DNA from 2 places in the Peribacillus sp. YIM B13482 genome. Region 1 is predicted to be linked to the other one. Evidence: riboswitches for the same ligand, from Rfam matches in the RefSeq annotation. Region 1 holds a riboswitch; the other holds the start of a gene.
What was found. Region 1 has a riboswitch for preQ1 ahead of ACFX4L_RS15330 (QueT transporter family protein). Riboswitches for the same ligand answer to the same signal wherever they lie in the genome.
Positions count from the first base shown of each region.

Region 2: linked by a shared signal. The riboswitch ahead of queC (7-cyano-7-deazaguanine synthase QueC) and the one ahead of ACFX4L_RS15330 (QueT transporter family protein) in region 1 are both predicted to bind preQ1.

Region 1 covers NZ_JBHZPF010000031.1:181-7,998, reverse strand. Annotated here, with positions in the region: gene ACFX4L_RS15345 (copper resistance CopC/CopD family protein) at 1-855, opposite strand, end outside; gene ACFX4L_RS15340 (PAS domain S-box protein) at 1,468-3,093, opposite strand; gene ACFX4L_RS15335 (TVP38/TMEM64 family protein) at 3,209-3,865, opposite strand; gene ACFX4L_RS15330 (QueT transporter family protein) at 3,987-4,472, opposite strand; PreQ1 riboswitch class I at 4,479-4,523, opposite strand; gene ACFX4L_RS15325 (YbaK/EbsC family protein) at 4,683-5,204, shown strand; gene ACFX4L_RS15320 (hypothetical protein) at 5,418-6,230, shown strand; gene ACFX4L_RS15315 (DUF3892 domain-containing protein) at 6,315-6,611, opposite strand; gene adhP (alcohol dehydrogenase AdhP) at 6,886-7,818, shown strand, end outside.
Region 2 covers NZ_JBHZPF010000014.1:3,946-11,763, reverse strand. Annotated here, with positions in the region: gene pgsB (poly-gamma-glutamate synthase PgsB) at 1-607, opposite strand, end outside; gene ACFX4L_RS09375 (hypothetical protein) at 1,400-1,612, opposite strand; gene ACFX4L_RS09370 (methyl-accepting chemotaxis protein) at 2,106-3,785, opposite strand; PreQ1 riboswitch class I at 3,971-4,013, shown strand; gene queC (7-cyano-7-deazaguanine synthase QueC) at 4,069-4,734, shown strand; gene queD (6-carboxytetrahydropterin synthase QueD) at 4,734-5,204, shown strand; gene queE (7-carboxy-7-deazaguanine synthase QueE) at 5,197-5,925, shown strand; gene ACFX4L_RS09350 (DUF4260 domain-containing protein) at 5,988-6,335, opposite strand; gene ACFX4L_RS09345 (TetR/AcrR family transcriptional regulator) at 6,389-6,961, opposite strand; gene ACFX4L_RS09340 (hypothetical protein) at 7,207-7,440, shown strand; gene ACFX4L_RS09335 (HD domain-containing protein) at 7,538-7,818, shown strand, end outside.

The DNA.
Region 1 (7,818 bases):
ATTAGGAACAGCTGCCGTATGTCCAGTTAAAGCCTTACAAACCATCAAGATTGCTATTATGATGAAAGAAAGGAAGGGTAGTGATTTAATCAGTGTGTTCTCGAGCATGAAATAAATAACTAAAAACAGAAGGAGCAACAATAGAATTTCTATGATCCAGATGGTACCGAAGCTTGTAGCATTCAATACTTCTTTTATAAAAGTCCCATTAAACGCATCCGCCCAACCTACACCAGCGTCAATCGTCACTTTTAAAGGCAGACTGCAGAAGATGGAAAATGCTAGACCTGCATATGAAAGCCAAAGGTATAGACGAGCCCTGCTGCTGGCTTCAAAAAGACGAGAACCCTTCATTAAAGATAATTGGAAAAAAAGGATTCCGGTAAGGGCCGCGAAGCATATGTATTGAAGACTTTGCAGGAAAACGGTGATGGAATCCGGAAAACCTGCGTTCACTTTGGAAATTTCTTGATTTGGTAGGACCGTTGAATCTCCAAATTGAAAGGGGATTGTCCCTTCAATGGGATGGCCATCGCTGGAAACCACTCTCCATTTTATGTAGTAAATCCCCTCATCAATAGTGCCTTTCCACTTAGCTTCCAGTACTTTTTCACTTTGTTCCGAGATTGCACTATCTTGAATTTGAATTTTGTCCCCATCTTGGCTGAATACCTCAAGCGAATGGAAAGCTGGTTGTATATTCTCACTGAATTGAATGCTGATCTTTTCAGGAAGAGTATCCATCACTTCATTCGGGCTAGGATTAGAGCTTATTACTGTAGCATGACCAGAAGCCATTGCCGGGTATAAAAGCAAACTGAATAGGCTGACTACCAGCCATAAATAATTCTTCATCTTGGTGTGCCATCATCCTTTCATCAGATTATGTAAGCTTATTATAAAAGGAAAATGTGAAAAAACAGTGAAAATAAATTAGTTATCTAAAGGCAGTTTGAGAGGTTCACTAAAAAAGTGATAACAATAAGGTTAGATTTGCCTAGCTTCCACCATTATAGCCAATAAAACATCGGATGGGAAATATTGGTGGTAATTCCCCTGCGTAAAAATCAAAAGGCCTGTGGCGCAAACCCGATTAAGAAGTAATTTTTCAAGGATAAAGCAAAGACGGCTATTTCAGTTACAGTTTCAAAGGATCGGGAGCGACGTAGTCCTTGTTTTTCTGAAAGGATATGGATGTGGAAAAGGATAAGGAAGAGACCGTGGATGATGTCAAAAAAAAGAGGCGGTAATTGAGGCAACGCAAATGGGTACAGCTGGCAAAACAGAGACCGTTACATCCAATAACGCAGGAGGGCAAAGGATACTTAAAGGGGAACCAACCTGATGAGGCTGTGTCATTCTTGAGGGAAATCAAGGATTTCTTTACCTCCCTATTTTAATTTTATCAAGTATGGTTCCGAAACCTGCAAAAAAGGACAAGATAAAGGCTTGTCCTCCGATTTATACTTATATGGGCAAAATGATTTGGACCTCGGTTCCATGGTTTAGTTCGCTGTTAAAACGGACCTTCCCCCGGTGCGCTTCAATGATTCGGCAGCTGACTGTCAATCCTAACCCTGTTCCTTTTTCTTTAGAAGAATAGAAAGGTTCACCAAGATGCTTTAACCGTTTTTTTTCTATTCCGCTTCCATTATCTTTGATGGTAATGGAAAGGTTATTGTCCATGCGCTCGAAATCAATCAAAATGTGATCGGCGGATGCCTCCATTGAATTCTTGAGCATGTTTATGAATACTTGTTTTAATTGGTTTGCCTCACATAACAGAAGCGGTATTTCGTTTTTAACAGATATTGATATTTGGGTGGGGTACGAGTCCGCCTCTGGTTTCAACAATGTTTTGACATCATTCATCAGTTCGATGATTTGATGTTTGCTGAATGGAAGTTCCTGTGGTTTTGCCAGAACGAGTAACTCGCTTACAATTAGATTGATCCGGTCCAATTCACTTAACATAATCGTGTAGTATTGTTCATAGGGATGGTCGCTCTTTTTAAGCAGCTGGACGAAGCCCTTTAAAGAAGTCAACGGGTTTCGTACTTCGTGGGCTACACTTGCGGCTAGCTCGCCAACTATCGACAATTTTTCGGTTCTTCTCAAGCGTGCTTCGGTTTCTCGAATTTGAGTGACCTCTTTAGCATAAGTGATGATCCCGACCAAATCTTCGCCAACCATCATCGGGACAAACGTACATGAAAGTAAGATGGACTTCCCGTACTTCGTTATGAATTCTATATCTTTCCCTTTTTTGATCCCCTTATGGTTTTCCATGACATATTGGCAAGATGTACGGATTAAATCCGCATCTTCTGCTGAAAATTTCAAATTAATGAATGAGGCACCATGTATTTCTTCTTTTTGAAAGCCTGTTACCGTTTCAAACCTTGGATTTACGGTCGTGATCAATCCGTTTAAATCAAGCATCAGCATCGGATAAGGATTGTGTTCAAACAATGATTTATAGCGTTGTTCACTATCGAATAATTGTTTCTCCGCGACAACCCTTTCAGAAATATCCCTGCCAATGACGACTAAGCCTTTTCGTGAACCATCCTCATTGAACAGAGGAACTTTGATTGTATCAAAGGTCTTGTGATTGCCGTCGGGAAGAGGGATGATTTCCTCACATCTTGTGATTTCCCCTTTTACCCACGTTTCTTCATCGGAACCTTCACAGTATATCAACGCCTCTTTATAAAATTCGGAGTATTCTGCGAGTTCTCTGTCTTTTTTTCCTTTATAGTCTACATGCTCCAATTGAAATAATTGCAGCCCGAAGGCATTGGATTCAAGCCATCGGCCATCACCATCCTTGAAGTTAACGAAATCCACCATTGAATTGATGAGGGTACGCCGACGTTGTTCCGCTTCTTTTAATTGTTTGAATTCTTCCCTTTTAGCTAAGTAAAGGTATAAGATCAAGCCTATAGATAAAAGGAAAAAAATGCCTTCCGCTCTTTGAAGTTGAATGAAGAACTCTTTGTTATGGATATTTGTAGTTAAAAAATAGTCGAACACGACTAGTGTAAGAATCCCGGATAGGATATAAATTGCTAAAATGGAGCGTTTGGACATGGAGATTCTCCCTGATTTTAAGACATTTCAAAGGTAAAATTACATACACATTTTAACAAACTATCGAAAAAAAATATATGCAGAATCCTAAATAAAAAAACAGGGGCCAATGCGGTCACCTGTTTTTTCTGAATAAGGATAGTTTCTTTTTCTTTTTTGCACGCTTATAGATAATGAAAAATAGTAAGAAAAGGAGTGCAAGTGCAGCTAGCGTATATTGGTTCATTTCAACGGATAGGAATCCATATGGGATTAGAGATAGGAAGAAAAAGTATATAAGGTTGCCTAGTGCCGTCGCAAATAAAAAATCCTTGAAAGTGACGGTGCTGACTCCAGCTGCCAAGTTAATTAAACTTGTTGGGATAAGCGGGAAAATCCTGCCGGTAAAAACGTACATGAAACCATGCTCTACAACAGTTTCTTGCCACTTTTTGCCCATCTTCTTTAAAAGAAGTTCCTGAAACCAGTTTCTTGCTGCATAAAAAATAAACCCTGACGCAACAACACTTGTAAACCAACTCCATAGGTAGCCATATATGAATCCGAATATCGTGACATTGATAGTCAGGAGCAATATTAAGGGGATGATTGTAAATGAATTTTGGACAAACATCAATACGAATGTCACAATAAATGTAAGCAATAAGTTTTCCATCAATATGCCAATAACTGAATCCAAGTCACTTTTCCAAATCAAAGTAAATAATTCTGCATTTAAAAAAATAAATAATACCATTACCAATAGACCGGTTAAAGTCAGGACTTTTTTCAAAGGGTCACCACCATTCTGACTAATAGTTTATCATTTTCAAGTTCATTGGTGAAAAAAGAGCTGTCGCATGATGCAGACAGCTCTGTTTACATTATAGTGGGTTAACGACGCGAAGATTCCTTTATAGCCACTTTTCAAACTGAATTCTTTTGTTCATTCCATAAATAATTGGCGCACCAATCAAGAGGACAACGAACTCACCAACAGCCGTGGTCATCCAACTTAACCAGAATGGTAAGCCAAAGGCAAGGTTCAGTTCAATTGCAATTAAGAACATTGTGAATGTGAAAAAGATAATCGTGGCGATCATTCGTCCTTTAATGCTTTTTATGGACCGAGATACAAAAATGACAAGCAATAAGGCGAGTACGGATTGCCCTACCCCGAAAATCAAATCAAATGGCACCATCGGCGAAAAAAGCAGATTAGATATGAAGACGCCGCCCACGATACCGTAGATATACTTTTTATTGAATACAATCAGATGATTCAACATTTCCGGTACACGAAATTGGAACATCTCAAAAGCAATTGGTTTAAACACCAATGAGACCGCCACATACAAGGGAGCCAATAACCCGTTTATCACGAGTGTACGAACATTCATTTTACTCTCTCCCTAGTTTTTTATCGTGGGATGGTTACGAACCACGTTAAGGCTTTTGCCCGAAGATTAATAGTATCTCATGTAAGCTTGTTTGGTCAATTTGTAAAGAATGGTTGTATTTATAAGGCAGGGGAAGTCCAAAAGGGTTTTGATTTATTGTAATGAAGGATGATATTATTTTTGTATGAACTTCAAAGGAGTGAAAATTATATGTGTATCGAGAGTGTCAAAAGCCATTTTAAACAATGGGACCGGGAAGGCGATGTAATGGAGTTCGAAACATCGAGTGCTACGGTGATTGAGGCAGCAGTTACCATCGGCGTTATCCCAGCACGGATCGCTAAGACTCTTTCCTTTAGGGGGGAAGGTGAACATGCTATTTTGGTTGTAGCGGCAGGGGACGCAAAAGTGGATAATAAGAAATTTCGTCAGGTGTTCGGATTCAAAGCACGAATGTTATCACCTGAGGAAGTGCTCGAACAAACGGGCCATGCCATCGGAGGAGTTTGCCCATTTGGACTTGCAAACGATCTAGATGTTTTTCTTGATGTATCAATGAAGCGCTTTGAGTCATTGTTCCCGGCATGCGGCAGTACGAACTCTGCAATAGAACTTACACTCGCAGAATTATTTGAATATTCAGGAGCAAAGGGTTGGGTGGATGTTTGTAAGGCTTGGGAAGGAGAGGGGAATGAGGAAACGGCGGTAGGCAATGCTGTTGATGGCATTTGATTTATGGTGCCAAAAAGATCCAGATGAATGGGATTGAGTCCACTTAGTGGACTTTATTTATTGATGACATGGACATTTTATTATTCAGTTAGCGGTTAAAGCCTTATAAACTTGTTCGAATGCGATTGCTCCAAAACTTTGAAGAGGCAATCGCTCTTAAAGCGGTTCGTGATTGGTAAAACGTGCAGAAAGTTCATAAGCGGAGGATGAAAGATGTTAATTGGAAGCCATGGAAAAAGCAATAGCAGCTATCTTAGTCTTAAAACTCTTTATGAAGAAAATATTACGGTAAAGAGCATAGCCCAGGAGCTTGAGTTTTGCCATAAAAACGATCTGGCGCTGGATATCCAGAAAGCTCTGGAAAAAAAGAATTTTGATATATTGGCAGTGCAAGATCAAGGAGAAATCATCGGATATATAGATAGGGAAGAACTAGGTGAAGGGAGCGTTTCGGAATATTTAAGAAATTTTTCACCAAGGGAAATGGTTTCGGATTCAACCCCTTTGATCCAGCTTCTCCATATTTTTAAGAATAAAACAAGGGTGTTCGTATTGGAGAATAATTCAATTAAAAAGTTGATCACCCATGCCGACCTTCAAAAGCCTCCAATCAGGATGCTCATATTCGGATATATTACCTTATTGGAAATGAGGATGAGCGATATCATCATGGATAGATTTGGCGATGGCACCTGGCATCCAATGATCAGCGAAGACCGTTTAGAAAAAGCAACCGAATTATATAGGAGGAGAATCGATAAAAATGAAGATATCAATTTAATAGAGTGCCTGCAAATCAGTGATAAATTCGACATCATACATAAGGATAAACAACTGAGGTGTTTCTTCCAAATCCCTTCAAAAAGTAAAGGGAAAAAGGATGCAAATGCCATCCGGAAATTACGTGATAAGATTTCCCATGCTAATGAACTGGGTCTGGACATGTCGTGGATGGAAATCATTGAGGTTGTCGAGTCCTGTGGCCAACTGCTCGAAATCTCTGAATCCTATCAGTATGAAAAATAAGGATCCGGCTATTAGCTGGTTCTTTTTTATCGTTTAGATCCAGACAGAAAAAAACTGCCCATATCAGGCAGTTTCCCCGTAAACTCAAAACTCCGGTAGTTGATCCAGGTTATTTTCTTTTATCCCATCGGGCTCACTCCGCAATATGTCACGGCCATATTTATGAAAGACGTCAACATTGGCCAGGTTGCCTGCTTTGGCTTCCGAAAGGGCAGTGGGGTAGTCGAGCTCGCGGCCGGAGTCCGTCTTGATGGCGATAATATTGTCCTCTTCATTTTTCCTTACGGCGATGATTTCTTCTTTTCCAGCTGAATCAAGTTGGTTTGCTTGCGGTGTTCCTTGCTGTTTATAGGATTCATAGGCTTTTTCAAATTGGTCCATGTTTTAGACACCTCCTATTTATAGGGTGAGCTATTTGGTCTGCAATATACAAACCGGATTTCGTCCGACTTGAGCCGTTAATTCGTCCAGAAGTGCCGACTTTTCGGCACTTTTTTTTAGTGAATGCTGTTGTCTTGGCCTTTTGAAGTGGCATGGCACTTGCATCTTGTATGTGTGGTAGTAAAAAAATATCCACTTAATTAAGGGAGGAATATGAATCATGAATGTAAAACAAGGGGAAAGCACTTTCAATGCAAAACAACAGATTAGGACAATGAAGGCAGCAGTCGTCAATGAATTTAACCAAGAACTTGAGATTAAAGAAGTACCCATCCCAGACTTGGTTTATGGTGAGATATTAGTGAAAATTAAAGCATGTGGCGTGTGTCATACCGATTTACATGCGGTACATGGCGATTGGCCAGTTAAACCTAAACTTCCGCTTATCCCTGGACATGAGGGTGTAGGCATTATAGAAAAGGTGGCAGAAGGCGTAACTTCCTTGAAAGTAGGTGACCGTGTTGGGATCCCATGGCTTTACTCGGCCTGTGGCGATTGTGAGTATTGTCTGACTGGAAGGGAGACGCTTTGCTTGGATCAACTGAATGCAGGCTATTCCGTGGACGGGGGATATGCGGAATACTGTAAAGCACCTGCCAAGTATGTGGTGAAGGTTCCTGAAGGGCTAGACTTTGCGGAAGTTTCACCGATTTTCTGTGCGGGTGTAACGACTTATAAAGCACTTAAAGTATCAGAAGCGAAACCTGGTGATTGGGTAGCGATCTATGGAATTGGCGGATTGGGACATGTTGCCCTTCAATATGCGAAAGCGATGGGCTTTAATGTCATTGCTGTCGATATTCAAGATGATAAGCTTGATCTGGCAACGGAGCTGGGGGCGGATTTCACTGTTAATGGGCTTAAGACTGATCCTGTACAAGCCATAAAGGATAAAGTTGGTGGTGTGCAGGCAGCCATTTCTGTAGCAGTTACGAAAAAGGCATTCGAACAGGCATACAGTTCAGTCAAGAGGGGCGGGACACTGGTCGTAGTTGGACTGCCGAATGATGAACTTCCAATCCCGATTTTTGATACAGTACTAAATGGGGTAACTGTAAAAGGGTCAATCGTAGGCACGAGAAAAGACTTACAGGAAGCTGTTCAATTTGCTGCAGAGGGAAAAGTAAGAACAAATATTGAAACAAGA
Region 2 (7,818 bases), on a different contig from region 1:
GCAAGAAGTCTTCAGAGATTCTTGAATTATCTGCAACGATCACTTTTGAGTTGCGTTCTTTGGCAATTTTCTTGAAGAAGTCCAAATATTCACTTTCAATGGTAATCAAGTGACCATTATAAGGGATTGTAGCTGTAAAGGCTTCTGCAACCTCATCCATTGTCGGTCCCATGACATCCATATGGTCTTCTAATACATTCACGATGACCCCAATGTTTGCTTGGATCATTTTATTTTGGAAGATTAATTGATAGTCAGGCTGTACGGCCATACATTCACAAACAAGTGCTTCCGTTCCTAAATCTGCTACTTCTTTAACTACACGCCGTTGTTCTCCAATGTTCGGTCCCTCTGGGCGGCGTTTAATCGGTTTTTCTTTGTCGGTAAACCAGTAGATCATTCTAGCTGATGTTCCGGTTGTTTTACCTACTGTTTTGTACTTAGCTTCCTGGATCACACCTGTTATTAGACGTGTTACAGTCGATTTGCCTCGAATACCGTTTACATTCACACGTACCGGAATGGAATCGAGACGCTTCTGATGGCGTCTTTGTTCGAAGATGCCATAGCCAAGTAAAAAGATCGCACAAATAAATATTGGTGCCATTTTTTAACCTCTCTTTTTTTAAATATTTGATTTACTGAATACACACTACATGATTTTAAACTTAATAGGCAAGAGCCAATTATTCTATCGTAATATAACTGTAGTCAGCTTTTTGCAAAAAATGTATATAGGAGTGTAATAGTATCTAATGGAATAAAATGTTTTATGAGTCCAAAGATATGGCTGAAAGTCGAGTAAAACCTTGATTTATTTACACTAAAATATGGAAAGTTTAATATATGGCCATTATGAATACAATTAAAATAGTTTTATAGGCATTTGAACCCGATTCTTAATGGCTGTATTTGTATAATAAATTGTTATTAAAAGTGAGGTTTATTACAATTTATTGATTGTTTATACCCATTAATTTGACCTAAACGTTACAATATTTACGTATTTGTCATTCAATGTAAGATAGTGCATCTATAGACACATGTAGTCGGACTTTTTTGAATATGGCCAAAGATGAGTAAAAGAACACATCTCTTTTTTTGTAAGTTTTGGGTTTTTTTCTAGAAAAATACCCGTGGGCCTATATTGTGACTTTTACCTAAAACATGAAATAAACTAAGGTTAATCCAATTTATTTAAAAAATACCTAGTTACTTCTATTAATATAGTGTTAATAGAAAAAAGAAAAATAAAAAAAGCTCAGAAGTATATCTGAGCTTTCGGCTTTTATATTTTAAAAGAATGATATGGGTAATGAATCTCCGTTTATCATGGAGAATGTGACGTTTGTAGGGTATAAACTACAACATAAGTAGCTTATTTTTTGAAGGAATCAGGTTAACTGGATTTTTTTCTGTCAGAAATTTCAATGTTGGGGCCTTTTTTACCGCCTTCAATCACATAAAGTCTAGGAGCTAATCTCCTCCTACCTTGATTTTCAGAATTCATCTTCATATAATTTTCGTATTCTTTGCGAAAGAATTTGTTGTTTTTCCGATCTAGTGCTTTTCTTTCGTTAAAATCTGCTATGAATTTGAAAAAACGTTTCATATGAATTCCTCCTTTTGGGGTTAAAAGGTCTTGGTTTAATAGTAACACATTATTGGTGAAATTTAACCTTTTTTTACAATTTTGGAGTGAAATTTATGCTTTTTGTGTGAAAAAAGTTGTGAATTGTTTGGTTTGCAAGAAAGCGTGCAATGAGCCTTACTGAGTATAAGGGCCCGTGCATTGGGTTGAAATGAAATGCTGGATCAAGTGAGTTCTTGTACTGGTGATTTCCAGTAAGTGTGGGTATTGGAAGTGAGAAGTATTTCAGTAAGAATATTCCTAATAAATTCATTATACACTAAATATTCTGAAAACAAAAGAAAATATTCACTTCCAACCCTTTTGATAGATTTTTCTTTTCATGATGATTAACTTTTCATGATTATTAATGCGTATAGTCTTTTATACCCCAAATACACGAAAACGAAACAATCACCATGAAGGGGAGAAAAAGAAAATTTCCCGCGTTCAAGTGACGGGAAATTTTCTAGTATCATAATTGGAATTTCTTGACCTGTTCGGTTAGCAGTTCAGCGGAAGATGCGAGTTCACATGCATGATTCGTGACTTCATCCATCGAAGAGCTGGATTGTTGAGCGGAGGCAGAAACTTGTTCGATTCCTGCCGCGGACTCTGCAGTAACGGCTGCGATATCTTCGATGGCCTGATTGATTTCTTTACTATTTTTGGAGATATAGTTCAATTCAGCTGTAATATGCTGTATTTTCATTCCCATATTCCCGACAGAGTGATTGATTGTTTCAAAGGTTTGGCCGGTGAGCGTAATCTGTTTCGTGCCTTCATCCACCTGTGTATAACCATCTTCCAGGGAGTGGACGACCGTTTTTGAATCTGTTTGAATAGCGGTGACAATATCGGTGATATCCCCAACGGATTGTGTGACCCCTTCAGCGAGTTTCCGCACTTTAGCTGCGACGACGGCGAAGCCCTTGCCATGTTCACCAGCGCGTGCAGCTTCTATGGCTGCATTCAGCGCCAATAGGTTGGTTTGATTGGATATATCTTTGATGACCTGCACAAGCTGTGAGATTTCCTGTGATTGAGAATCGAGCCTTTTCACTTGCCCGACGGCATTTTTGACAATTCCGTCAATCATTTGCATTTGTTGGACCGAACTGCGCATTAAAGTGGTGCCCTCCTTGGTCAAGGATAGGATCTCGGTCGGACTTTGAGATACCTCCATTCCTTCAAGATGGGCCTGCTCGATCTTGCCGGTGAAATCATCCATCATGCGGACCATTTCAGCTGCCCGGTTGGCTTGTGAGTCCGAGCCTTCCGAAAGTTCGTACATGGTAGTCGCAATCTGTTTGCTGCCCTGTTGCACTTCATTTGCTGATTGAGTCAGATCCTCGCTTTGGTTGGAAACGGATTCGGATACAACCAGCATTTTTTCAATCGTATCACGAAGGTTTTTCTGCATTTGGTTGGCGGATACCGTTAATTCACCCATTTCATCATTTGACTTTTGCTCCAGGGGCTCATGATTCAGTTTTCCGTCAGCAACCATTTTCATCCTGTCCCTGACTTTAAGGAGGGGGGTGGTAATGAGGTTTGCAGTCACAAGTGCAAGCACAAGGCCGATAAGGACTGCCGCAATGGATATGATGATACTTGTAGTCTTAACCGATTTCCCGCTTGCGATGACGGTTTCACCTGAAGAGACAATCGTTTTTTCGCGTTCGGAAGCCAGCTCTCTAAACCCATCCATCAATTCATTGCTTATTGGTGCAACTTCATCCTTTAGTATTTCTATAGCACGTTCTTCATTTCCTTGATCATATTGTGTAAATACGCGGTCTATAATAATCGTTCTCCAATCCACGCTTTTCTCAATCAATTCCTTCGTTTTTTCAGAATCACTTAAGGCTAAAAGATCCTCCTGAATGACTTTGCTTTCTTCGGTATATTTTAAGAACTTCTCTTTATTACTTTCGTCGCCAAATAGAATATAGCCTCTTGCGAGTGCGCTTCTTTGTGCAACATTATTGAGTAGTTGTTCTTCATCAATTAGAATCGGCAATTTTTGGCTAATAATATCTTTGGAATGTACAAGTGACTTATTGCTGCTATAAATATTAAATGCTCCTAAGATGATACACAAAGATATGATGAGTGAAAATGCTGCCAATATCTTTCCTTTAATACTTTTCAAATTAATGAACCCCTTTATCGATATTTTATTCACTCTTTTTTATCGGATAAATAATGGGTTATTTAAGCAGATGAGAAGATAACCAAGTTTTCCGTTAGGTGTGATTTTCCATAATCCAAACATCTTGATTTCTTCTCGTTTTCAAGTTACTATTGACTTGGAAAAATATAATATTCCGCATTATGGCGGAAGAGGTTCTAGCTACCCTCTCAAAAAAACTAAGGAGAAACAGTGCTCTTTTCTTAGGGTGCTGTTTTTTTCCGTAAAAAGGAGTTTTATAGAAATGAAGAAGAAAGAAAAGGCAGTGGTTGTGTTTAGCGGAGGTCAGGACAGTACGACGTGCCTGTTCTGGGCGATGGAGAGATATGAGGAAGTGGAAGCGGTGACGTTTGATTATAATCAGCGGCACAGCTTGGAAATCGAATGCGCTCAAGAGATTGCCAAGGAATTGGGCGTGAACCATCATATCCTTGATATGTCGCTGCTGAACCAACTGGCACCGAATGCTTTGACGAGAAGTGACATTGCAGTGGAGGACGGGGAAGACGGGGAATTGCCGTCGACGTTCGTACCAGGGCGGAATTTACTGTTCCTATCGTTTGCCGGAGTGTTGGCCAGTCAGATTGGCGCTAAACATATTGTCACCGGTGTCTGTGAAACGGATTTCAGCGGATATCCGGACTGCCGGGATGTATTCATTAAATCGTTGAATGTGACCTTGAACTTGTCGATGGACCAGTCATTCGTGATTGATACGCCGCTTATGTGGCTTAATAAAGAGGAAACATGGGAGCTTGCCGATCAGCTTGGCGCGTTCGACTTTGTCCGCGAAAAGACCCTGACTTGCTATAACGGAATCATATCAGACGGCTGTGGAGATTGTCCGGCATGTAAGTTGCGGAAAAAAGGATTGGATGACTATGTAAGCAGACGGAAGGTGCTTTCGTGATGTACGGTTTTACTATAGTAGATAAACTCCAAAAAATAGATCAAGATATTCAGCGCAGCCAATTGAAATATACAACTAAAAGGGTCATGGTCAGTAAGGAATTTACCTTTGACGCAGCACACCATCTACATGACTATGAAGGAAAATGCAAGAACTTGCATGGCCATACGTATAAGGTCATTTTCGGATTGAGCGGGTACACGGATTCACGCGGTTTGATGATAGATTTCGGGGACATCAAGGATATATGGAAAAATGAAATTGAAATCCACCTTGATCATCGTTATTTGAATGAAACCTTGCCGCTCATGAACACTACGGCTGAAAATATGGTTGTCTGGATTTATGAAAAAATGGCCGAAGCCCTTTCATTAAAGGAATATGAGGGTGCTAGGGTCGAATTCGTTCGACTATACGAAACGCCGACAAGCTATGCCGAAGCCAGACGGGAGTGGATGGAAAGTGAGTAAACTCCCGGTTATGGAAATCTTCGGACCGACCATCCAAGGTGAGGGAATGGTCATTGGCCAAAAAACCATGTTCGTTCGGACGGCTGGCTGCGATTATTCATGTGCCTGGTGTGATTCCGCATTTACTTGGGATGGCACCGGTAAGGAAGATACCGTCCAAATGACTGCCGAGGAAATATGGGATGAGCTGAAGCGGATTGGGGGTGCCGGTTTTTCCTTCGTGACGATATCAGGCGGAAACCCGGCACTGCTGAAAAACTTAAACAGCCTGGTAGCGATCCTACATGAAAATAAAATGAAAATAGGTGTCGAAACACAAGGGAGCAGATGGCAGGATTGGTTTCTCGATATTGATGAATTGACTATTTCTCCTAAGCCGCCGAGTTCAAAAATGAACACGGACTTTACGGTGCTCGACCAAATCATATCGAACCTTGCCAATCGAAACCCTGAAAACCATGTCTCATTGAAGGTAGTCGTCTTTAACGAAGAGGATTATCAATATGCTAAAAATGTACATGGCCGCTACCCCGATATTCCTTTTTATCTGCAGGTCGGCAATGACGACAGCAGTACGGCGGATGATCGTCAATTGATCAGCGGGCTTTTGAGAAAATACGAGGAGCTAATTGATAAAGTGATAGCCGATGATGAATTGAATGATGTGAAAGTGCTGCCACAGCTTCATACTTATATATGGGGCAACAAGCGAGGCGTGTAAAGATCAGAGACAGAAGGCGGTGTGATGCGTAATCACACTGCCTTTTACATATGGAAAGCTACCTATACCTTTTGAAGGTGTGTAGCTTTGAAGGATGATGTGTATTTAAGGCCATACCCAAATAACCGATCCATTCCAATATGTGCGGTCCAAATTGACCCGATCATCATAAGCGCATCAGACTTTAGAAAAATGGCTAGCAAAATCATGAAAATGGACAGGGTATAAGTGTGAAATAGGTTATAAACCTTTGCTCCAACTCGATCATCAATTAGATAGGCCAACATGGAAACATCAGGCGATAAAATAAATAAAAGGAAAATCCACCAGCTGAATTCATATAACGAATAGATGTAAATCATCGCTAAAAGGACCATGAGTCCTTCGATATGAAGGAATTTCTTTACCATTTTCCAACCTCCCAAAATTTAATTAACCATTGGTCAATAATTTTAGTGAAAAATCAAACAATGTTCTTGATGATATTTTTCACGTGAAAATAAGCTAAACCTTTTACATCTGGATAGGATAGTTCAGAATTGATATAAAAAGTTATGAATCCGTGAAGGGAAAGGAAAATGGACCATATGGATGCAGGATTCAGTTTGTTGTCGGTTAATTCTGTCAAGGATTGGATTAGCTTTTCATAGGTTTTATTAGAATCGAATTGAAGTAACTGCTGAATTTCTTTTTCCTTGGATAAAAACATGATGGAATAATGATTCTGTTGTGTTAAACCAAACTCAATGAAGCATAATAAAATCTTTTCGATTTTTTGAGAAGGGTCATTTTCCGACATGGTGATATCATCGATTAAATGATTTAAAACGGAAAAATCCGTTTTCACCAAACTATAATATATTTCTGCCTTATTTTTAAAGTGATAATAGATGGCTCCATGGCTGCAATCCAATGATTTAGCCAATTGTCTCATTGAGACGTTCGAATACCCTAAGGTTGCAAAAAGGTTTCTAGCTTCAGTCAATACCATTTCCCTGGATAATTCTTTACCTGCCGATTTCCTTGGCGACATCATTCCACCCCCCCTTGTTTATTGACCATTGGTTAAATGGAATGATACCGTACTGATTTACAAATATCAAATATTAGACATTTTTCTAAATGGCTGTTTTTAAGTGAGGGTTTACCATTAAATGTAACTAGAATTTAACTATAACGTCAAACATAGTAAATGGTGAAATCATAGGATTCACTATTAACTAAATATATACTTTTATGGTAAAATGGAGGAAAACCAAGCCCGTTGGAAGGGATGAATAGATGAAAAGGAAATTAGTTATTTTGTCTACAATATTCGTAGTATTTACCAGCTGTTTTTTATTCAATAAATCTTTTAATAATAAAACAAAACCTATGGAAGACATTATAATGGTGTATCCAGCAAATCGAGTAATAACAAATGAAGTGATACTCATTGGGGATGAAGCTGAGGGCAATCTACCTGATATCGATTTGAATGATGAAAAGGAATTGGAAAAATTGGCAAAAAAGTAATATGAGCAAGGTAAAAAGGGGGAAGTAATTTTTACAGAAGAAAATCAGTGAAATCACCTAACTGTAATGAGTAAACTAATGGGGGAGGCCGCAGTTATTGCTAGTTTCGGATAGTATCTATGGGGAACACATTATAGAGGGAGTTCTGGAAGAGCTGATAAAAAGCAAACCGGTCCAAAGATTGCAGGGAATACATCAGGGTGGGGCAAGTTATTTAGTTAATGAGAAGTGGAATGTCACACGATTTGACCATTCAATTGGTGTGATGTTGTTAATAAAGGCGTTTGGCGGTTCATTAGAGGAACAAATCGCGGGCTTGCTGCATGACGTATCCCATACTGCATTCTCACATGTTATAGATTTCGTTCTGGATTGTAA